Regions from separate parts of the Paenibacillus hodogayensis genome, predicted to be linked through region 1. Evidence: predicted binding sites of a transcription regulator. Region 1 holds the regulator's gene; each other region holds the start of a gene.
The links. Region 1 encodes LexA, which represses DNA repair genes until DNA is damaged. Its sites were predicted from a motif close to CGAACATATGTTCG; they were not measured.
Positions count from the first base shown of each region.

Region 2: a site for LexA is predicted at 5,406-5,419, ahead of ABD796_RS12855 (WYL domain-containing protein). Genes of this name have one in related genera too.
Region 3: a site for LexA is predicted at 6,101-6,114, ahead of uvrB (excinuclease ABC subunit UvrB). Genes of this name have one in related genera too.

Region 1 is NZ_BAAAYO010000006.1:235,858-243,808, forward strand. Features, by position in the region: gene ABD796_RS12190 (HAD family hydrolase) at 1-351, opposite strand, end outside; gene ABD796_RS12195 (hypothetical protein) at 377-889, opposite strand; gene ABD796_RS12200 (DUF896 domain-containing protein) at 904-1,110, opposite strand; gene ABD796_RS12205 (LysM peptidoglycan-binding domain-containing protein) at 1,250-1,669, opposite strand; gene lexA (transcriptional repressor LexA) at 1,857-2,477, shown strand; gene ABD796_RS12215 (hypothetical protein) at 2,616-2,798, shown strand; gene glnA (type I glutamate--ammonia ligase) at 3,134-4,471, opposite strand; gene ABD796_RS12225 (MerR family transcriptional regulator) at 4,486-4,902, opposite strand; gene ABD796_RS12230 (methionine gamma-lyase family protein) at 5,050-6,303, opposite strand; gene hflX (GTPase HflX) at 6,305-7,621, opposite strand; gene ABD796_RS12240 (diguanylate cyclase domain-containing protein) at 7,718-7,951, opposite strand, start outside.
Region 2 is NZ_BAAAYO010000006.1:373,138-381,088, forward strand. Features, by position in the region: gene ABD796_RS12820 (anthrone oxygenase family protein) at 1-380, shown strand, start outside; gene ABD796_RS12825 (GNAT family N-acetyltransferase) at 390-812, opposite strand; gene ABD796_RS12830 (DEAD/DEAH box helicase family protein) at 850-1,410, opposite strand; gene ABD796_RS12835 (EAL domain-containing protein) at 1,720-2,457, shown strand; gene ABD796_RS12840 (multidrug effflux MFS transporter) at 2,612-3,835, opposite strand; gene ABD796_RS12845 (sulfite exporter TauE/SafE family protein) at 3,996-4,703, opposite strand; gene ABD796_RS12850 (hypothetical protein) at 4,965-5,135, opposite strand; gene ABD796_RS12855 (WYL domain-containing protein) at 5,132-5,335, opposite strand; gene ABD796_RS12860 (glycerophosphodiester phosphodiesterase) at 5,579-6,412, opposite strand; gene ABD796_RS12865 (alcohol dehydrogenase catalytic domain-containing protein) at 6,456-7,568, opposite strand; gene ABD796_RS12870 (DUF4184 family protein) at 7,856-7,951, opposite strand, start outside.
Region 3 is NZ_BAAAYO010000020.1:43,647-51,597, reverse strand. Features, by position in the region: gene ftsX (permease-like cell division protein FtsX) at 1-140, shown strand, start outside; gene ABD796_RS32585 (murein hydrolase activator EnvC family protein) at 195-1,376, shown strand; gene ABD796_RS32580 (S41 family peptidase) at 1,454-2,908, shown strand; gene ABD796_RS32575 (PDZ domain-containing protein) at 3,041-4,336, shown strand; gene ABD796_RS32570 (flagellar motor protein MotB) at 4,467-5,261, opposite strand; gene ABD796_RS32565 (flagellar motor protein) at 5,245-6,036, opposite strand; gene uvrB (excinuclease ABC subunit UvrB) at 6,198-7,951, shown strand, end outside.

The sequences.
Region 1 (7,951 bases):
AAGCTCCTCGTCGTCTACCCCGAGCGCCTTGAGCCCTCTCGCCCAAGACGCTTTGCGGTAGCCAGGCGCCAGCTTCTCCAGCTTGCGGAATTCCTCCTGCTCGCCTTGGCTAAACCGGGCCCACAGCCCTTCGAACGGATTGATGCCGATCTGCTTCGTAAACGGAAACGTCTCGTACGATTCGTACAGCGCGCGCGCTTCCCTACGTACGGCTTCCTCCAGCAAGGCCGGATCGAGTCCTTCATACCGCTCGGCGGCGGCGGCGCAGGTCGCCTGAAACGCTTCTTTTACACTGCGGTCGTCCCACAGCAGCGTGTCGTCCAAATCGAACAGGATTGCCTGAATAGCCATGAACCGTTTCTCCCCTTTATCCCCATTAAGCCGCTTCTTCTTTATAAGCGATTCCGTTATGTTCGGCGAACTTCTTCAGCCGCGCAGCAATAGCCGGTATGTCGTACAAGCTCTGAAACTTGGACAATACCCAGCGCGTCCGTTTTCCTTTCAGCTGAATCGCCACGCTCCCGCTCTGCACCGAGATCGATTCGATCTCATCGGCTCCGAACACTTTATCCATGCCCATGCGCCGGGTGGCGAGCTTTTGCTTGCCGATCTTGATATACGGTCTGCGCAAGAAGTACATGACCCCCAGCACCATGTAGCCGAGTACGGTAATCCAGTACAACGACTGCGATTCGTACAGCATGACCGAGACGATTGCGAAGAAGAGCGAACAGGCTACAAGCAGAGCGGGCAAAAACCAGCTTCTTCCCTTGTAGACATCCATTTGCTCCTGTGCCGACACCGATATCGGTGTATGACCGGTTTTCTTCCGGCGGCTGTTAATATCCTTGCTGTTTTTTTGCACCATGCGTTCCCATTTTCGGGACATGCGGCTCCTCCGTTCTAATGAGGCTTTTTATCAGGGCCGGCCCCTTGGTCGCCGTCCACGAATTCGATCGAATCAAGCTGCGCCCGGAGCGACGTTTTGAACGCATCGATATACCGCTTGCGCAATTCGTTGCGTTCTTCCAGCTCTTCGTCCGTCAAGCCGACGGTGTTCGCCTTTTTGGCAAGCTCGTTGATGCGGGCAATCATTTGTTCGGTAATCATGTTCGGCCTCCTTGTGTCGGTTACTTCTACTTTGCATGGTTCCGAGCCGATTGTCAAGGAAAGCGGAGCAAACGCGCAAAAGCCCGGAGCGTGTCCGGGCGGGAATCGATTGCCTTCGATAGGATGGAGAAATATCCGTTTATTGAGGCAGCTGCAGCACCTGGCCGGCGCGAACGGCAGACGAGGACAAGCCGTTAACCTTCTTCAGCTTTTCGATATAAACGCGTATATCCTCGCTCTTCTTGGCGCGGCCCTCCGCAATCGACCATAAGGAGTCGCCAGGCTGAACGACGACATGTTCGTACGTTCGAATAGCCCCAGCCTGCACTTCGCCGTCGCCGATCACGGCGGAAAGCACGGCGGCAATGCCGACGCACAACAGAAGCGCTGCGGCGGCCGCCAGCAGTCGCACCTTGAGGCGGACGACGACCGCCCGGACAGCTTCGAAACGGTTCGAAGACGGACGGGAAACGGTACGAGACCGGCCCGCCGCGGAGCCGGCGGCTGTATGAGTGCTGCGATGGAAATCGCTTGGAATGTACATAAAAGAGTTGGACATTGGAATTACCTCCCCAAACACTTGTTCTGGTATCAGATTAACACGAACGTATATTCGCGTCAATGATTTTCGAACAAGCGTTCGCATGTTCGTATTTTATCGGGAAAAATCGAACTTATGTTTGTACGAACTCCGGTTCTGTGGTATAATTTACCCAATATAACATGTCCGTATTGGAGTGATGATCGTGAGCAAGGTTTCCAATCGCCAACAAGCGATACTCGATTTTATTAAGAACGAAGTGCGCGATAAAGGCTATCCCCCTTCCGTGCGGGAAATCGGCGAAGCCGTAGGGCTTGCGTCCAGCTCCACGGTTCACGGCCATCTGGACCGTCTGGAAAGGAAAGGGCTCATTCGTAGGGACCCGACGAAGCCCCGGGCGATCGAGATATTGGGACATGACGATTCGTTGTCCGCCTTCTCTTTCTCTATCGCGCGCGTCCCGCTCATCGGGAAAGTTACCGCCGGGGTGCCGATTACGGCAACCGAGAACATCGAGGAATATTTCCCGCTTCCCAGCCACTTCGTAGGCGATCATAACGTCTTCATGCTGCGGGTTGTCGGAGAAAGCATGATCGATGCCGGCATTCACCATAACGATTACGTCATTGTCAAGCAGCAGCCGACCGCGAACAACGGAGATATCGTCGTGGCGATGACCGAGGACGACGAAGCGACCGTGAAGACGTTCTACCGGGAACGCGACCATATCCGGCTCCAGCCGGAAAACCCGGCCATGGACCCGATCCGGCTTCGTAACGTCACCATTCTCGGCAAAGTGATCGGCCTGTTCCGCGATATTCATTGAGACAACAGCAAGCAGCCCTCCGCATCGAATCGGGAGGGCTGTTTTTATATGGATGGAAGCCTGCGGGTTCGTTCCCACAACACCGCGGACTCTTTCCAACTAAAAAATCCCCTGCCATAAGCATGGCAGGGGGTACTGATGTACAGCGGGCTGCGATTAAATAAACGCTCTCGAAATGATTACCAGAAGGATGAAGAGAACAAGGATAACGCCCGTACTCGTCCACAGCCCGCCGCCTCCGCAGCTGAAGCCGCCGCCGAATCCACCAACATCAGACATTTTGTCACCTACCTTCTTTTTAACTACAATCACATAGTATGAGCGAAAATCGAAATGGTTTGGACGAATGCCCTATACGGATAGGAGCCCTATCGTTCGCAGCACAAAATGTTAGCCAGAAATAGCCTTCCTTTGGTTACGGTATTACGAATTTACGACGTCGAAGCGATCATGTCTGCCTCGTCCAAGTGAAAAAAAGCGCCTCCGTAGCGTGGAGGCACTTTTTTCAAGGGCTGCTTAATTTAGTTCGAGTCTCGCGATTCGAAAGGAACAATGGTGGTGGCATTCAGGGGCCCCACCTGCGACAGGTCTTGAATGCGGTAGCATGCCCCAAAAGGATCCCCCCGCTATTGCTTATGCGATAAAGGTTTCCGCTCTTAGTACAACGTCATGTACTGATCGCGTTCCCAAGCGTGAATCTGGGTGCGGTACATGTCCCACTCGATTTCCTTAAGCTCTACGAAGTGAGAAAGCGCGTGCTCGCCGAGGGCGTCGCAGATCACTTCGTCGCTCAGCAGCTCGATCAGCGCTTCGCGAAGATCGGCCGGCAAGCTCGGAATGCCTTGATCTTCCCGCTCTTCTTCGGTCATGACATAGATATTGCGGTCGACCGGGGCCGGCAGCACCGTTTTGTTCTGAATGCCGTCCAAGCCGGCCTTCAGCATAACCGCAAGCGCCAGGTAAGGGTTGGCCGCCGGATCGGGGTTGCGCACCTCTACGCGGGTGCTTAAGCCGCGGGAAGCCGGTATCCGGATCATCGGACTGCGATTGCTCGCCGACCATGCTACGTAGCACGGGGCTTCATAGCCGGGAACAAGCCGTTTGTACGAATTGACGGTCGGGTTTGTGATCGCTGCGAACGCGCGGGCATGCTTGAGCACCCCTGCCATATAATGGCGGGCCGTTTCGCTCAATCCGAGCTTGTCGCTGTCGTCGAAAAATGAATTCGTGCTGCCCTGGAACAGCGATTGATGGCAGTGCATGCCCGAGCCGTTGACGCCGAACAGCGGCTTAGGCATGAAGGTTGCATGCAGGCCGTGCTGTCTGGCGATCGTCTTCACGACGAGCTTGAACGTCTGAATCTGGTCGGCCGCCTTGATGGCGTCCGCATACTTAAAATCGATTTCGTGCTGGCCCGGAGCAACTTCGTGATGGGAGGCTTCGATTTCAAAGCCCATCTCCTCCAGAGTCAACACGATTTCGCGGCGACAGTTCTCGCCGAGATCGGTAGGCGCCAAGTCGAAGTAACCGCCTTGGTCGTTCAGCTCCGTTGTCGGATTACCCTTCTCGTCGGTCTTGAACAGGAAAAATTCCGGCTCCGGACCAACGTTCATGGCCGTATAGCCCATATCCTCCGCTTCCTTCAACGCCCGCTTCAGAATGCCGCGCGGATCGCCAGGGAACGGACGGCCGTCCGGCAAATAGATATCACAGATCAGACGGGCTACGCGATCCTCGGCAACCCAAGGGAAGATGACCCAGGTGGCCAGATCCGGGTACAAATACATGTCCGATTCTTCGATGCGCACATAGCCTTCAATAGAGGAGCCATCGAACATCATCTTGTTATCAAGCGCTTTTTCCAGCTGGCTGAGCGGAATTTCCACGTTTTTGATCGTGCCGAGCAGGTCGGTAAATTGCAGCCGAATAAAGCGGACATTTTCCTCTTTGGCAATTCGCAAAATGTCTTCCTTCGTGTAGTTCGATTGAGTCATCGTACAACTCCTCCTTATGACTTATGATTTAAAAACCGCGAAAGCTCGCCTTGAATAAGGGATACTTTACCCCGGCGATTGCCGGTCAACAGCTCGCGCTTAAGCATCTTGTGCAGCTGCGCGTCGTCCAGCTCCTTGCGCTTCACTCCGGACTGGTCGGTAATAACCGTCGCGTCCTCGGAGTCTTTGGATACGGGATTAAGCACTTGCTTGATGCCGGCAATGTTGACGCCCTTCTCGATCAGTGCCTTGATCTGAAGCAGCCGTTCCACATCGTTAAACGAAAACAACCGTTGATTGCCATCGGTTCGCGCCGGGACGATCAATTCATGCTGTTCGTAATAACGGATTTGCCGGGCGGTCAGATCAGTCAGCTTCATGACCGAGCCGATGGAGAACAATGCCATATTACGGCGGATTTCATCGCTCACTTTACACCACTCCAACATGTAGAGGATAACTTAATTGTACATATCGGACACAAACATGTCAATGCATGTTAGGTTTAATTACAGGAAAATCGCAATTATCTTCTGAGCTCGGACTTCACGGTTGAATGCGCCTATCCCCTGATTCACTTACAGAAGCTCTTTGTCGATCATATTCGACAAAGCCTTGATGACCCCCCACTTCACATGAGCGTAAGTAAGCCCACCTTGCATGTAAGCGATATACGGGGAACGAATCGGCGCATCGGCTGACAGCTCCAGGCTGCCCCCTTGAATGAACGTGCCGGCGGCCATAATGACCGGATGCTCGTATCCCGGCATGTCCCATGGCTCGGGCACGACGTGGGAATCGACCGCAGCCGCCTTCTGAATGCCTTGCACGAATGCGATCAAATGCTCGGCGCCGGTAAACCGGATTGCTTGAATCAGATCGGTCCGCTCGTCGTTCCAGCGCGGACTCGTTTCAAAACCAAGCTGCTCGAAAAGCGCCGCGGCGAAGACGCTCCCTTTGAGCGCTTGTCCGACAAGATGGGGGGCCAGGAACAAGCCTTGAAAAATGTTTCGCGTCGTGCCTAGCATCGCCCCGACCTCGCCGCCGATCCCCGGCGCCGTATGTCGGTAAGCGGCCAGCTCGACCAGCTCGCGTCGGCCTACGATGTAGCCCCCTGTCGGCGCCAGTCCACCGCCGGGGTTTTTAATGAGCGAGCCGGCCATCAGATCGACGCCGACCTCGGTCGGCTCCTTCTCCTCCGTAAATTCCCCGTAGCAGTTGTCGACGAATACGATCGTCTGCGGCGAAAGAGCCTTCACGAAGCGGACCATTTCGTCAATTTGACCCACCGAATACGAGGGCCGCCAATCGTAGCCGCGCGAACGCTGAATGCCGACGACCTTGGGAGGGTCGCTAAGAAGCTTGTCCTTTAAAGCGTCCCAGTCCGGCATACCGTCCTCGGCCAGCGCCAGCTCGCCGTAGCGAACTCCCCAGTCCTGCAGAGAGCCCAGTCCGTCTCCCGGCTTCCCGATCACTTTATGCAGCGTATCGTAAGGCTTGCCTGTTATGTACAGCAGCAGATCGCCCGGACGGAGCACGCCGAACAGGGCGGTGCCGATCGTATGGGTGCCGGAGGCGAAATGCGGCCGGACAAGTCCGGCCTCCGCCCCAAACACTTGGGCATACACCAGATCGAGCACTTCCCGGCCGCGATCGTTGTACCCGTAGCCGGTCGATCCGGCGAAATGATAGTCGCTTACTTTGTATTTCTGGAAGGCTTCTATAACCTTCCATTGATTGCGGTCCACCCGTTGGTCGATTTCTCTCAGCTTCGGCTCCGCCTGAGCCTCCGCCAATTCCATAAGCCGGGCGATCTTCTCCGGTACGATCATCTCAGTAGCTCTCTCCCTCTTGCTGTATCGCCTCGTGCGCAATAAACGCCTGAAGCATAGTGCCTTGCTTATCGAACTCGTTGTGCTTCAGTCGGACGTCGAACCGGATATCCTCCCCTTCGACTTCCTGTCCGAGCACGTCCCCTACGCGGTAGACGAGCGAGATCAAATCTCCGCGTCCGGCAGGAATAACGAAGCTTCTCGTATCCCCCATCAGCCTTTCCTGAACAGCCAGCTTCAGCCGCTCCATATCGTCGGGTGAAAATGCCGACACCCGCAGCGCCTCGCCTTGACCTCCGAGCCGCAGCTCTCGGCGGTCCTGCTGCAGGTCGGATTTGTTGAACAGGACGATTGTCGGTTTCCCGTGAGCGCCCAGTTCGCGCAATACGTCGTCGACGACGCGCATTTGCGCATCCTGCATATCGCTGGAGCCGTCCACGACGTGAACGATCAGATCGGCCTCGCATACTTCCTCCAGCGTAGCGCGGAAAGCGGCAACGAGATCATGCGGCAGGTTTTGGATAAAACCGACCGTATCCGTCAGGACGACCTCTTGTCCGTTGGGCAGCTGCAGCGCTCTGGATGTCGGGTCCAGCGTAGCGAACAGCTGGTTCTCGGCATAGACGTCGGCCTGCGTCAGCCGGTTAAGAAGCGTTGATTTGCCCGCATTCGTATAACCGACGAGCGCGACCTGGAATACGCCGCTTTTTTTGCGTCTGACGCGGTGCAGCTCGCGATGCCGCTTCACCTCGTGCAGAGAGACGCGCAGCTCATGGATCCGGTTGCGGATGTACCTGCGGTCCATCTCCAGCTTCGTTTCCCCCGGTCCGCGCGTGCCGATCCCCCCGCCTAGTCGCGACAAGTTGACGCCGTGGCCGGACAGGCGTGGCAGCAAGTAGCTGAGCTGGGCCAGCTCGACCTGCAAATATCCTTCGCGCGTTTTGGCTCGCTGCGCGAAGATGTCCAGAATAAGCTGGGTGCGGTCAATAATTTTCAGATCGAGCGCTTGCTCCAGATTGCGAACTTGGGCCCCGGACAGCTCCTGGTCGAATATAGCCGTATTGGCGCCTAGCGTCTCGGCGACGGCACGGATTTCTTCAACTTTCCCTTTGCCCACAAACCATCTTGAATCCACCGCATCCTTCGTCTGCACCATTGAATGAAGCACTTGTACGCCGGCGCTGTCCGCCAGGCGGATCAGCTCGTCGAGCGAATATTGTACCATGTCCTCGGTTAGCCGTTCGCTTTTCAGCACCAGACTGACCACGACGGCTTTGTCCGTCTGACCATCCGTTACTTCATGCGTCGTTTGCTTCATTCTGCAGCTCCAGCTCCTTTATCGTCAGTTCGCCGTACAGAGGCATAAGGCCATTGTACCATATTCCGGCAGCCATTTTGGTAAAGGGCCGCTTTTTTAGTATGTCCCCGATCCGGCGGAAGGCGAGAACGGCAGCTCCAGCTCCACCGTCGTGCCTTCGTTTGGTACGCTGCGGATTTTCAGTTTGCCTTCGTGATTTTCCATAATGTTATGGCAGATCATCAGCCCTAGTCCCGTTCCCGTCTCCTTCGTCGTAAAAAAAGGCTGGCCCACCTGTTGAATGAGCTCGTCCGGAATACCGCCGCCCTGATCGGCAATCCGCACCAGAAG
Region 2 (7,951 bases), 140 kb from region 1:
CCCGCCTACCGGCCGAGCAAGGCATAGCGGCCATGCAATCGATCAACGAAACCATTCTCAAAACATTGTTCAGCCCGGTATTTATGGGGACAGCTCTCCTCTCGGTGCTAGCGGCGGTTGTCTCGCTTTTGAAGTTCGGCGCGGCCGGAGCGCCCTACGTGCTTGCCGGAAGTCTTCTTTATTTGGCCGGCACTTTCCTCGTGACGATCGTCTTCAACGTGCCGCTGAACGACGCGCTGGCCGCCGTCGATCCCGGCAGCGCTGAGGGAGCGCAAGTATGGGAGCATTATTTATCCCGTTGGGTAGCCTGGAATCACGTGCGGACGTTGGCTGCTTTGGCCTCCCTCGCCTGCTTCATCCTCGCGCTGCGCAAAGGGTGAACGGTTTCGTTATTTACTGCGGGCTTGGGGGACTCGGCGCATAAACCGTTCCGGGTCCCGCTCAAACCCGTATTGCTCATACAAGCCATGCGCATCCCGCGTTCCGAGAATCCCAGTCATCCATTCGTATCGCTCCGATCCGGTGATCGTCTCGATCAGCTTTTTGCCGATGCCCTGTCCTTGGTAATCCTCAAGCACAAACACGTCGCACAAGTAAAAAACGGTGGCACCATCGGTGACGATCCTTGCGAACCCGATCTGCCTGCCGTCATGGAACACGCCATAACATTCGGAGTTGTCGATGGACCGGGAAATCCGCTCCGGCGTTCTCCGGCTCCCCCAATAGCTTCGCGCCAAGTAGTCCAGGACGACTTGTTTGTCGATTTTGCTTTTGTCATCTGTAATGAGATAGTCCTTGTACCGAATTTCCATGAGCGTTCCTCCTTGAAGGCCAAGAGCGGCCCCATTCTTACAAGCGAAAGGTGTCCTTGATCAGGCTGGCCGTCTCCTCCGCACTTCTACGGGTCGTATGAATGCGGAGATAGTGCTCCTTGTTCAGTTCCCCCTCATAGGAGTTCAGCCGGTGCTTTTTCATCGTTTCCAGCAGATCCCGTTCGGACCATTCCGTATTTCGTTTGCTCGGCTTGTGCAGCAGACGGTTCGGGCTTATGTTCCGCTCCAGCCTTTCGTTCACATCGGCCTCCAGCTCGACCCAATATACCGTCGCCCCCTTCGATTCAAACAATTGGCTGACCCGCTCCAGGTAGTCCCAGTCGGCTTGCTGGTTGAACGACCAGACGAATGTGAAAATGAGCCCCGGCAAGCTGCTGTTCGCTACCGCTTCGAATATTTCCTGCCGGAACAGGCTGACCAGCCGTTTCCCTTCGGAGGAGCCATAGCTGAAAAAGGGTGTCACCAGCTCGATCGTCATATGGTTGTGGAACAGCTTCAATCCGGTGAGCTTCTCCAGCTCTTGCCCGACCGTCATTTTTCCGACCGCCTGGGGGCCGAAGAGAATGATCAACTTCATGAGAGACGCCTCCTTTTTACAATTCTTGAAAATGGCTGCCGAGTCGCTCTTTGCATCCCGTCACAGCTCAGCCGTCGTCACGCCTCATTACGACTTCCAAATGTTTCCTACCATTATAATGCCGTCTCCCTCTGCCAACAACTGTTTTTTTCGCCCATTCAACCTCTGCCGGATATTGCCAAGCTAGCCCGGTCTGTTGTAGAATAACAGTCAAAACAAATTCTTTCCTTAAGGAAACATATTTTGATTAGGAAAACATATAATTTGCCCGCCATGTATAAGTCACTTTCGATGAGGGAGGCCGTCCCGATGAGCGATTTGTTGGTAAAAAACGACGTCCCTGCCGCGGTCCTAGCTAGCTGCTACCCGGTATTTCAACCTCTGGTTCAATTGGAAACGGGGGCGCCGGCCGGATACGAAGCGCTGCTGCGTTCCGCCGCCAGCGAGTCCCCGGAACGGTTATTCCGCACCGCCCGGGCGGGAGGCTTCTTGTACGAGTTGGATACCGGGGCCATCCGACAGGCGGTTTCCTGCTATTTCGGCGAAATACCCGACCCTCGCCGCGCTCCGCTGCTGTTCATGAACATCTTCCCGTCAACGCTGCTGCACCCGTCGTTCGATCGGTTCATGGAAGACGATCTGTTTCGTCGTCACCCGCCGTCCGGGCAAATGGTGCTGGAAATCAACGAAGCCCATGAGGAAGAAAAAATGTGGGATATCCAACTTCTGGGGGACAAAATTCGCGAGCTGCGCCGGCTCGGTTTTCTGATCGCGCTGGACGACGTTGGCTCGGGAGCGGCTTCCTTGAGAAAAATCGTCGAGTACGAACCGGATATCGTCAAGCTGGACCGTTACTTCGGAAACCAATTGGCTGCGAGTCCCGGCAAGCAGAAGCTGGTTTCCCTGTTCGTCGACTATTGCTCGGGATCGAGCGGACTCGTGCTTGAAGGGCTGGAGGAGGCTGACGATTTGGCTATGGCCCGCCTGCTCGGGGTCCCGATCGGCCAAGGCTTTTTGTTGGGGCGTCCCGGCTCAGGTCGGTTTTAAAAACAAAGACGACAGCCTTTGCGTTCGGGCTGCCGTCTTTATCGTCTGTCTTTCGCATTCCTGTTTCTATGCTTTCTGCGGTTCCTGTCTTCTATCGTCTACTGACGCATCCGGCGTCCGCCGGCTTTTTCTCTGCCCGGCTGCGAGCCTGGCTTCAATCCGAAACCGCCGTTTTTTGAAATCCGGTCTTACGAGGCTTCCGCACCAGACCGAAATAAGCCAAGAGCGCCAGCACGCTGCTGGCCAAAATGATCAGCCCCATGGGCACCGCCGTGTGCTCTCCGGCAATCCCGACGAGCGGAGACGTGCAGGCTCCAATCACGAAAGGCAGCAGTCCGAGAAACGCCGACGCGCTCCCGGCCATGCGGCTTTGCGACTCCATCGCCAAGGAGAAAGAAGCTGTGGACGTCATCCCGATCGACGCCACAAAAAAGAACAGCGGGATAACGAGGGCGAACAGCGGACCGTGCATCACGATTACCGTCAAGGCCGTCAGACTGGACAGAACGGACAGCAGCAGACCGACGACCAGAAACCGGCGTTCGGAAATTTTGTGGTTCAGGCGTCCGACGACCTGGGAGCCGATGATCAGGCTGATTCCGTTGGAAGCGAACAGAACGGCAAACAGCTGCGGAGACGCTCCGTATATGTTTTGGTAAATAAAAGGAGTTCCCGATACGTAGGCGAACACCCCGCCGACCATAATGCCTTGCGCAAGCGCGTAGCCGGTGAACGTGCGGTCTTTCAGCAGCGTTTTGATGCCTGTCAGCAGCTCGCCGAAGTTGCCGGAAATCCGCTTCTCGGCAGGCAGCGTTTCCTTCAGGTTGAAGGTCGCGAGAATCGCCAGCACCAAACCGACGATGCTCAACACGATAAATACGCCGATCCAGGTCGTGAAGGAAATGACGCCGCTGCCGGCCAAAGGCGCTATTAACGGGAACAAATTGTTCACCAGCATCAGCAGCGAGAAAAAACGGGTTAACGCCGGACCGCTGTACATGTCCCGCACGACAGCCCGCGAAATGACAATACCGGCGGAGGCCGCGAAGCCTTGAACGAAGCGCGCCGCTATGAAGCAGGCGATATTCGGCGAAATCGCGCAAACGAACGAAGCGATCAAGTAAAGAAGGAGCGAGAAAATAACGGGCTTTCGTCTGCCGTGAACATCGCTCAGCGGCCCCATAATAATTTGGCCGAGCCCGAGTCCGATCAAGCAAGCCGTCAGACTAAGCTGAACGAGGGAAGCCTGCGTTCCGAAATCGGCTGCGATCTGCGGGAAAGACGGCAAATACATGTCGATCGTCAGCGGACCCAGCGCGGAAAATGAGCCTAGAAGCAAAACGAGTCCGAGCCGCTGATCTTTTTTAGTTTTGTGCATGTTTTCTTTTTTCTCCTATCCGAATCTTCTATCTGTATCTTCTATCTCTATCTTTCGTTGACACGCGCCCCAATGGACACGCCCATCTCCTTTCCGCTGCTCCACATATCCGGCACCCTGCCGGTAAGCACTCTTTTTGCCCGCTGCATTAGTCGGTTCCTTAATGGAACGCCGCCCACAGCATCGAAACTCCCGAGCCGAGCAGGAGCAAGTCCAGCACGTAGCGGAACGAGCTCAAGCTCATGCGCTGCACGATGCGTTTGGCGGCAAACGTGCCGAGCATCAATGACGATCCTACGATAAGGCCTTGCGCGATCACTTCCCCCGGCAGCGCTCCAAGCTCGCGGAACGTGACCGCTTTGCTTACATAGAGCGCTAACGAGCTGGCGGCTTCCGTGGATAGGAAAGCTCCTTTCATTAAACCGTAGGAAGAGAAGGCCGGAACGCTGAGGGGGCCGGTGGAGAGCACAATGCCGGTCAAGAAACCGATCACCCCCCCGGCGACGGAGAGCTGCCAAAGACGAATACGCCTATTTTTGGCATCCAGCCAACGTTTGGCCGGAATCATGGCTAGAAAAAACAGACCGAGTCCGATATCGATCAGACGGACGGGCAATACCCACAACGTTCTGGCGCCGATCGCCGCCGCCGGAATCCCTGTAACGGAATATGCGGCGAAAGCTTTCCAGTCGATCTCCCGCCTCCAGGCGACCACTCTTGAGAAATTGGCCATAATTGCCGCCACGGCCATGATCGGCACGGCTTGCTTTGGACCGAACGTAAACACAAGAACGGGCAGCAGCATGATAGAGGAGCCTGTCCCGATCACGCCGCTGATGGCTCCCGCCAACACTCCTATCAGCAACACAAATCCATAGGCTCCCAAAGACAGCTCTCCCCCTGAAACTCCCGCTATAGCCAAAAACGGGTAACGGGAAAATCCGCTACAGGAATTATTTCCCAGCGGTTAGTCGACACTTTTATCCTTTTGTAACAGGAAACCGGGAACGGTTGTCCATGCATACATGAGGATTGTACACCTATATGCCCGCCGCGGCTAGTAGAATATTTTTATACGAGTGTTACAAGTACCAGAATAAGCGCTCTCTGTCGCCAGAGATGGAGAGCTTCATAATTCCGTTATTCCCGCCGATAGCCCCACCCGTTTCGTGCCGTTTGGCGGCGCCGCCCCCGCTATTCCGCCGGCTCCAGCTGCAAATACAGGCGGAGCGTGCGCTCCACCTCCGCCCTTACGATTCCCCAACGGCATGGAATGCTTGCCGTGAAGCGTCTGCTTCATCCGGTCCGCCTCCCTGCCGGGAATACGGCCAAGATGCGGTCGGCCGCAAACAGCCGGGGCGCGCGCTTTTCGCAGCAAAAGGCGCGGACCGTCTCCCCCCGGATACCGCGAACGATCACCGTCCGCCGGGTAATGCGGCCCTGCTTGTCGATATAAACCAGGTCGACCGTCCGTCCCACATAACGCTCCATATCCGCCATCCTGCCCGTTCCCTCCTTGACGTTCGGCGGCAAGCCGAAACAATCAGTCCGCTTCTCGCCAAACGATATAAGAACATATGTTCGCTTCTAGTATATACAATAAACGAACCTATATTCCGATTTCAAGTGGAAAAATCAAGATGCGCGTTTTTGCGCGTTTTCCCGAAGAACGGAACAAAACCTTCAAACCCCGTCATAACGGGGATGAAGGTTTCGTTCCGTTGCCGATCCGGGCGGACGGCTTTATGTGACGCTACCGCTCCACGTGCGGGTGCACTGCAAAAACCGCGCCGGCTCGTCGGTCGCGAACCAGCGAAGCCCGAGATCGAGCAGCATATGGATGGAACGTTCGTCGAATTCGAACGGCAGCACTTCCAGATCGACGCCTGCGGCGGCTGTCTCCGCAAGCGTCTCGCGCAGAAACACCCGATCGATCGCGTACGGCCAATCGGAGTCCCCGTCATCGGCGGTTTTGCCGTTCAAATGCAGCTGTACCTGATCGAGCCCGTCGTATCCCAAGTCCCGCGCCTGTTCGGCATACGTCCGCTTGATGCGCTCCGCGCTCCCGCCGATCCACAGCATGCTTCGGACGTCCCGGGCGATCCGCTTCATCTGCTTGCAATTCGACTGCTCATTATGCGTGAAGATTACCTGCCGGTTGACGCCGTACCGGTCGATCAGCCGCCCGAGGTCGGACAAATCGACCTGTTTCAGATCGAGGTAAGCGAGCCGCTCCGGCCGGCCCTGCATATCCTGGAACAGCTGCTCCAGAGATGGGATCGTTTCTCCCCCGAACCTCGGATCAAACTTGACTCCCGCATCCCACTCCGCAATCTCCGCGAAGTCGAATTCGGCGATGGGCCGGTCCTTTACTTTGTCCGGAGCGGTCGTCGTCCGGGCCGGCGTCTCGTCATGCAAGGCGACGATAATCCCGTCCTTCGTCGTGCGTATATCGGCCTCCGGAATACCGCCGAGGCTCCAGGCGTAGCGGTTTGCCGCCATCGTATTGTCCGGAGCTTCGTTGGCCCCTCCGCCCCGGTGGGCTTGCCAGTATATACGGTCGTGTTCGCTTGCCATTCCATTCCCTCCTGTATGCGGTTTGGACCCGTCCGGATCGCGGTTACCAACGGAATTCGAGCACCGTCTTCTTCCACCCTTTGTGTTGGGCGGTCTCCTCCATCGCCTCGCGAAAATCGTCCACCGTCCGGATCACGTGATTCCGGTCGGGTAAAATGCGCCGCAGCGTGTCCTGGCACGCCAGGTCCCGCATCGTCTCCAGCACTTGGACGAAGTCGGCGCGGGTGCTGCGGCTGCTGCCGAGAAGCGTGATTCCTTTCTCCAGCGTATCCCGCGTATTGACCGGCACGCGTTCTTCCGTCACGCCCATCAGGATAAGACTGCCTCCGGGCTTCAATATATCGATGGCCTGGTTGATCGCGCTTTCGCTGAACCGTCCCCCGGTGCATTCTATTGCAATGTCTGCCCGCTCTGCCGAACGAAAATCGCAGTCCTGCACGAGCGCCCGTCCGGCGAACGCGAATTGGTTGATTTTATCCGGAATCGCTCCGAATACCCGCAGCCGGTCCCGCTCTAGCCCGTACACATGATGCAGCATTGCCGCCGTAAAATAACCGACCGGACCGTCGCCGAACACGATGGCATTCGCCCCGGCGGCCAGCTTGCCCGCCACGCGGGACAAAGCGTGCACCGATACCGAGCACAGCTCGGCCAGCACGGCGATCTCGTCTGGCACCCCGTCCGGGATCGGCAGCGCGCACGGCGCGGGAATGACGAGCCTGTGCTGGGCGATCCCGTCCATGCTGCTGCCCAGAAACAAGCTGTTGTGGCAGTAGTTTTCCGGCAGGCCGCTGCGGCAGGCCGGGCAGCATTGCTCCGGCGCAATGCCCTCGCGAATGAAGCCGGGTATGTTCGGCACGATGACGACGCGCCGGCCCGCAGCCGCCTCCGACGAACGACTGGACAAGACGCGCCCGATCCCTTCGTGAATCAGCGTGAGCGGCAGCTTCCGGGCGAGCGCCTCCGGCCGCCTCTGGCCGGTATAATAACGCAAGTCGGCATGGCAGATGCTGCCGAGCGTCGGCTCGATAACGGCATCCCCTTCGCGGATCTCGCGCTCCGATATGATCTCGCTCAGCTCTCCGGGCTTCAGCAGCCGGTAATTGCGGGACATGACGCCGGCAGGCGCCGGTTCCGAGTTCCCCCTGTTCCCCATACGGGATATCCCTCCATTCGATTATACGCAAAAAAAGCGAAGCTTACATGCTTTTACAAAAGAACTACAATAAAATGTTCATTTGTGCTCATTTTATTCAATAATTATTATTATTTAACACATTTTATTTGTCAATACAAACATTTAGTGAATATATTATTCATATTTTCGCAAACGCCCCTACTTCCTCGGACAAAAACAAAAAAAGCTCCGTCCGTTCCGCGCTTACTGGCGGAAAGGACGAAGCTTCATGGAGCGCTGCGTAGGAATCGTCGGCCCCCTTCGGCTCATTGCTGCAGCTGACTGCTCGTTTTTTTGCGCATGAGTGCGTGGAGGGCGGAGGCTGCGAGCAAACCGACGACCGCTCCGCTCAAGGGAGCGAC
Region 3 (7,951 bases), on a different contig from region 1:
TGCCGCTAGGCTTGATGCTCATCCGGCTCATTCCGCTGCACGAGCTTGTTTTCATCATTCCGGTGCTTCTAGTCGGCATCGGCGTAATGATCGGCATCTGGGGAAGCTTGTTGTCTGTACGCAAATTTTTGAAAGTATAAGCCCGTTTTCGACGGAAGTCCTACAGGCCAAGGAGGAGTTACTTCTTGAACACGGTGAAAAAAACGATCGTTTTCGCTTGCAGCGCCGTTTTGCTGCTTATGGGCACGCCCGATTTGGGCAATGCTATGACCAATACGGAAATCGACAAACGACTCACTCAAATTCAAAAAATCGAGGCCGACAACGCCAAGAAGCTGGAAGACAACGAGAAGCAGAAGAAAGAACTGGTCGCCCGCAAAACCGAGGAAACGAAAAGTCTGGAAGACATCAAGAAACAAATCGAAGACCAAGGCAAGCGGTTGAACGAAATTCAAGAGCAAATTTCGTCTACCAAAGAAACGGTGAGGCAAACGAACGACGAGCTGCAGGAAGCTGAGGAACGCGTGGAAAGCCGCGACAAGCTGCTGAAATCCCGGGTTCGACTCATGTATACGAATGGCTTCGTTTCATACATGGAGGTGCTGTTCGAATCGACCAGCTTCAGCGATTTCCTGGACCGGTACCATGCGCTCCGTTCGATTGTCAGCCAGGACAAGGAAATTTTGCAGTCCAATAAACGGGATCGTCTCTTGGTGGAGCAGAAGAAGGTTAAGGTCGAGGAACAGCTTGCTATGGTCCAAGTGCAATATGCAGAACGCGAAAAAGCGCAGAACGAAATGATGCAGAAGCAAAAGGACAAGGAAGTCGTCATTGCAAGTCTTGCCCGCGAGGAAGAGAAGACGGAGCAGATTACCGAAGAGCAGGAAGAATACGCGCGTAAGCTGGCCGACGAGAAATCCAAGCTTTGGGCGGAGAAGAACAAGAACAACACCAAAAACAAGCCGACGGCCGTTTACAGCGGGGGCAAGCTTAGTTGGCCGCTGCCCGGCCGCTCGACGATTTCTTCGGGATTCGTGCAGCGGATTAACCCGGTTACCAAGAAGAACGAGAGCCATAAGGGCATCGATATTCCGGCTCCGGCAGGCACCGAGATTCATGCCGCCGCGCCCGGGACGGTTATTATCGCCCAGTGGGTGAACGGCTACGGCAATACGATCGTGATCGATCATGGGGGCGGGCTGCAAACGTGGTACGGGCATGCGCGCGGGCTGGCCGCTTCCGAAGGCGATTACGTCAAGACCGGCGATGTCGTGTCTTACGTGGGCTCCACCGGGCAATCGACAGGGAACCATCTGCACTTCGAGGTGCGCCAGAACGGCGTGCCGGTCGATCCGATTCCGTACGTAACAAAATAGTCTACTAATTATCCGGTCTTCTTCATACACTAGAATGGCATATCGAGACAAGCACGCGAAGGCGGTGAGTAAGACTGATGTTCTGGAAAGGGCGCAATCTGTACATTTTGCTAGCGTTTGTCCTGCTTGCCATGTTCGCAAGCAGTATTCTGACGCTTACGATTGTCGGACCGTATTCGCTGGCCGAGCCCGGACAGAGCGTGTCCGGGGGCAAAACCGGGACGGGAAGCTTCACCCCTCAGGAATTGAAGAAGCTGACCACGACATACGAGCTGATTCAGAATCAATATCTGCACGAGACAGATCGAACCAAGGTAATCAACGGCGCCATCAGCGGCATGCTGGGCTCGTTGGAGGATCCGTACACTACCTACATGGATCAGAAGGAAGCGCAGCAGTTTAACGACATGCTGAACTCCACCTTTCAAGGAATCGGCGCCGAAGTGTCGCTGGAGGAAGGCCGTGTTAAGGTCGTATCGCCGATTAAAGGCTCCCCGGCGGACAAGGCGGGGATCCGGACGAACGACATTATTTTGTCGGTCAACGGGGAGAAGCTGGACGGGCTGTCGTTATCCGAAGCGGTGATGAAAATCCGCGGAACCAAAGGCTCGCAAGCCAAGCTGCAAGTGATGCGGGCGGGTGCGGAGCCGATCGAGATCGTCGTCGTGCGCGACGATATCCCGATTGAAACCGTGCTGTCGGAGATGATCGACGGTCAGGTCGGCAAGATCGAAATCCGCGAATTCGTGCAAAACACGGCCAAGAACTTTAAGGATCAATTGAAGGCGCTCGAGGATCAGGGCATGAAGGCGCTCGTCATCGATGTGCGTAACGATCCGGGCGGCATGCTGCAAGCGGTTGTCGAGATGCTGGAACCTTTCGTGCCGAAGGGCAAGCCGATCGTGCAGGTCGAAGACCGCAACGGCCAGCGGGAGCAGACCGTATCCAAAGGCTCGACCAAGCCGTATCCGATTGCCGTGCTGATCAACAACGGCAGCGCCAGCGCGTCGGAGATTATGGCGGGCGCACTTCAGGAGGCGGCCGGAGCCAAGCTGGTGGGCGAGAAGACATACGGCAAAGGCACGGTGCAGGTCACGTATCAGCAGGAGCTTGGAGACGGCAGCAACATCAAAATGACCGTGATGAAATGGTTGACCCCGAACGGCAACTGGGTTCATCAGAAGGGGATCGCCCCCGACGTGGCGGTCGAGCAGCCGCCCTATTACAAGGCGTCGCCGATGTCCAAGAAAACGACGCTCAAGTACGATATGCTGGGGGACGACGTCAAAAACCTGCAGCTGATGCTGGACGGGCTCGGATTCCCGCCTGGACGCACGGACGGTTACTTTGGCGACAAGACCACGCAAGCGGTAAAATCGTTCCAGAGCCAGCACGGACTGACGGCAAACGGCGAGGTCGACGTTAAGACGGCTCAAACGCTGGAGGATGCGATTACGAAACAAATCCGCAATCCGGAAAGCGATCTGCAATTGAAAGCCGCTGTGGACGAGATGAAGAAAGCGATCAAGTAGCAGGCTGAGGAAGCAACTGGAAAATAGGCCGGTCGGCAGGAAACGCATGCGATCGCGTCGAAAATAGAAAGGGAAGGCCGGACTACCCGGCCTTCCCTTTTCACAGTTCGTTAAGCTAAAGGAGCGGGTTTGATGGACGTCGCGGCAGAGCTGGCGCGTAACGTGCTGCGCGCGTTGCTGCATTTGGCAGCGCAACCGTTTTACTATATCGGAATCATCTTCGTTTTGCTGCAATACCACAGGCAAATCGTGCTGGAGCGGCAAATGTTCTCCACGCGGCTGCATACGATGCTCGACACTGCCTGGAAAACGGTTTTGTGGGGTCTAATAGCGGGCATGGCCGCGTCGTTTGTTATGGCTTTCATCGGAGCGACGGTACCGCCTGCCGTTATCGTATGGCTGTGGGGGATAACCGCGCTGTTCGCCCTCATTCAGGTACGCTTCATTTGCTTAGCCTACGCGGTTGGCGTGCTGGGACTGCTGCATGCGGTCGTCCGTGGCTTTCCCGCCGTTGTGGATATCCCTTATATCGGATCTGCGCTAGAACCGCTTAGCGAGCTGCCTGTATCGTCCTTGCTTGCACTGGTCGGCGTGCTCCACGCCATCGAGGCCATCTTTGTCGGCAAGCAGGGGGCCTCCATGGCCATGCCGCTTTTCGTGGAAAGCAAGCGGGGCAAGGTTATTGGAGGCTATCAGCTGCAGCAGTTTTGGCCTGTCCCGCTGCTGCTGCTCGTTCCTGTCCAGGGAGCCTCGGGTCCCGCCTTGCCATGGACCCCGCTGTTCGGCGGCGATATATGGTCTGCCGGATGGGCGTTTGCGGCGCTGCCGGTGATGCTCGGCTTTGCCGAAAGAACGACGACTCTCCTGCCGGACGCGAAGGCGAAGCGGAGTGCGGGCGGGCTGGCCGTTTACGCCTGCCTGGTGCTCGGGCTGGCGGCGTGCGCCGAATGGGCCCCCGGATTTGCGATAGTCGGCTCAATCGGCGTAATCGCGCTGCATGAGGCGCTGACATGGTGGAGCCGACGCGAGGAGATTGTGCACCCCCCTTATTTCGTTCACGACGATCGGGGCTTGAAGGTGCTGGCCGTGCTGCCCGGCAGCCCAGCCAAAGAGATGGGTCTGCTGCCCGGGGAAATCATACACAAAGTGAACGGCATCAAGGTGGGGACGAAGGAGGAGCTGCACGAGGCGCTGCAGTCGAACGGCGCTTTCTGCAAGCTGGAGGTAATCAATACCGACGGTCACAGCAAATTCGTGCAGCGGGCTTTGTTCGCCGGAGAGCACCATCTGCTGGGCGTCCTTCTGGCCCCCGACGAGAAGGCGATGGTCGTGCTGGAGGAACGCAACATCCACTGGTGGACGGCAGCGAAGCGGCGCAAATCGTCAGCCGTATCCAGAGGAAGCTCAGGCTCGGGACGTTCGCTGTAAACGTAATTCGCCGGAATGGCAGGCTACAAACAAATAAAGCCTTCGGGACGATTTCGCCGTCCTGAAGGCTTTACCTGTTTGACCCATAGGGCCGCTAGGATCGATTCGCGCCTGCCCTGGAGTATCGATATCAATTTTGAGATTGGCCCCGCAAGACGACGATTTCGACCCTGCGGTTTTTTTGCCGGTTGGCTTCCGAATCGTTCGGGGCTACCGGCTTCGTATCGGCATACGCCGAGGACATGAACGTATCCGCTGGCAGCTTGGACGAATTGACGAAATACCGGATAACCGAAACGGAGCGGGCTTGAGAGAGGCCCCAGTTATCCTGGAACAGCGAGCCGGCGGCAAAGGGCAAATCGTCGGTATGCCCCTCGATGCTTACTTTCGCATTCAGCTTCGGGAATAGGCTGGCGAGCTTCTCCAGCACAGGGTAAGCGTCTTTCTTCAAATCCGCCTGACCCAGGTCGAACAAAAACAAATCGTTCAGCGTGATGGCAATGCCGCGCGATGTGTCGCTGGCCGACACCTGACCCTCCAAATGCTGATCGGCGATATATTCACGGACCACCTTGAGCAGGTTTTGCAGCTCGGCTTCCTTCTTCGCCTGCTCTTCCTGGTTGGTCTTGTCCTCAAGCTTTGCTTCCGGAGCGTCGGGGTCCTTCTTGGCGTTGTCTCCGGCCCTGCTGTCGCCCGGAACGGCTTCGCCCATCACGCCGGTCCCTTTCGGAATGATGGAGGGGCCGTCGGCGAACTGCATTTGCAGCGCTTTGGATAAAGTCTCGTATTTGGCCAAGTCTACTTTGCTCATCGCATACATGATGACGAAGAATATCATCAACAGCGTAATCAGGTCGGCATACGTAATGAGCCAACGTTCGTTGGTCGAATGATTGTTTTCTTTCGATCTACGTCTTCTCGCCATCGGCCTTCTGACCCTTTCCGTCGCCCGACGTCTCCAGTTGCAGGAATGAAGTCAGCTTTTTTTGGATAAGCTGAGGATTTTCCCCCGCTTGCAGCGACAAGATGCCTTCCAGCATCATGTCCATCTCGGCGATATGCTCTTCGCTGCGCGCTTTGATTTTGCTGGCAATCGGCAAATAGATCACATTGGCGCTGGCCACCCCATACAACGTAGCGGTAAAAGCGACGGCAATGGCGCTGGCGAGCGATTCGGGATCGGACAAATTGCTGAGTACATGAATCAGACCCATGACCGTGCCGATAATACCCATGGTCGGGGCATAGCCGCCGGCCGCTTCGAATATTTTCGTATAGCCGGCGTACAGCTTCTCCTTCGACTCGATCTCGACCTCCAAAATGTTGCGGATCAGATCGGGATCGGTGCCGTCTACAACCATCTGTAAGCCGTCGCGGAGAAACGGGTTCGGATGCTGCTGCGCGCGATCCTCAAGCGCCAGCACGCCTTCGCGGCGGGCGATGACGGCCATCTCGACCAGCTCTGTTATGAATGCGTCCGGTTCGGATTTCGACTCGCGAAACGCCAGGCGGAGCGCCTTGGGAATCTGTTTAAGCTGAGATTTCGGAAAGCTGATGAGCACGGCCCCGAACGTTCCCCCGAAGACGATGATAGCGGCGGTATAAACAAGCAGTCCGCTAATATGGCCGCCGTCGAGCAGGAAGCCGCCGATCAGGGCGATCAGGCCGAGCGCAATGCCTAGCAGCGTAGTCACATCCATAAGTCCAGGCCCACACCCTTTGTTTGAAAATTTGCAACATTTCAGGAAAAGAGGTATAATAATGAGAACAAACATTCGGTGGTTCCCTGCATGTCATACCATATATCGGTCTGCGCCAAATGAACCAATAGAGGCGAAAGACCCAAGTAGAGGGTAAATCAATGAGCGATATTGTGCTTGAACGCAAACCGTTTCAACTGGTATCCGACTTCCAGCCCCAGGGCGATCAGCCGAGGGCAATCGAGGAATTGGCTCAAGGAATCAAGGAAGGTAAACGATATCAGACGTTGCTTGGCGCTACGGGAACCGGGAAGACGTTCACCGCCGCCCAGCTTATTGCCAAGCTGAACCGGCCGACGCTCGTCATCGCCCACAACAAGACGCTGGCTGCCCAGCTTTGCAGCGAGTTTCAGGAGTTTTTCCCCAACAACGCCGTGTCATACTTTGTCAGCTACTATGACTACTACCAGCCGGAGGCGTATATCCCGTCCAGCGATACGTATATCGAGAAGGATTCCAGCATCAATGAAGAGATCGATAAGCTTCGTCACTCGGCCACCAGCTCGCTGTTCGAACGCCGAGACGTGATTATCGTAGCCAGTGTATCGTGCATATATGGCCTCGGTTCGCCGATCGAATACGGCAATCTCGTGCTGTCGCTGCGGACCGGCATGGAGCGGCCGCGCAACGAGATTTTGCACAAGTTGGTCGATATTCAATACCAGCGCAACGACTTGAACTTCGTGCGCGGCACGTTCCGCGTGCGCGGAGACGTGATCGAGATCTTCCCGGCCTCGCGGGGCGAGCAGGCGATTCGCGTCGAGCTGTTCGGAGACGAGATCGAGAGAATTACCGAAATCGACGTGCTGACCGGGGAAATTATCGGCGAGCGCGATCATGTGGCTATTTTTCCAGCGTCTCACTTCGTCACTCATGAAGATACGATGAAGGTAGCGCTCGTCCATATCGAACAGGAGCTGGAGGACCGGCTTGCCGAGCTGCGCTCGCAAAACAAGCTTCTGGAAGCGCAGCGGCTGGAGCAGCGGACTCGCTACGATCTGGAGATGATGCACGAAATGGGCTTCTGCTCCGGCATCGAGAATTATTCCGGACCGCTTACGTTTCGGGAGCGGGGGGCGACGCCTTATACGCTGATGGACTATTTTCCGGACGACATGCTTGTTATCGTCGACGAGTCGCACGTAACGTTGCCTCAGATTCGTGGGATGTACAACGGCGACCGGGCGCGCAAGGAAGTGCTAGTCGACCACGGCTTCCGGCTGCCTTCCGCGCTCGATAACCGGCCGCTGCGGTTCGAGGAATTCGAAGGAAAGGTCGGCCAGGCCATCTTCGTATCGGCCACGCCGGGGCCGTTCGAGCTGGAGCAGTGCCCTACGATGGTCCAGCAGATTATAAGGCCGACCGGCCTGCTGGACCCGTTGATAGAAGTGCGTCCGACCAAAGGGCAGATTGACGACATGATCGGCGAGATCAACGATCGGATTGCCAAGGACGAGCGCGTTCTGGTTACGACGCTGACGAAGAAAATGTCGGAGGATTTGACCGATTATTTGAAAGAGCTCGGCATCAAGGTCCGTTACTTGCATTCGGACATCAAGACGCTGGAGCGGATGCAGCTGCTTCGCGATTTGCGGCTAGGCACGTACCATGTGCTCGTCGGCATTAACCTGTTGCGGGAAGGCCTGGACTTGCCCGAAGTATCGCTTGTGGCGATTTTGGATGCCGATAAGGAAGGTTTCCTGCGTTCGGATCGCTCGCTGATCCAGACGATCGGCCGGGCCGCCCGGAATGCAAACGGACGCGTTATTATGTACGGCGACAAGCGGACCGATTCGATGAATCGGGCGATTGCGGAAACCGAGCGTCGCCGGAGCGTCCAGATGGAGTTTAACGA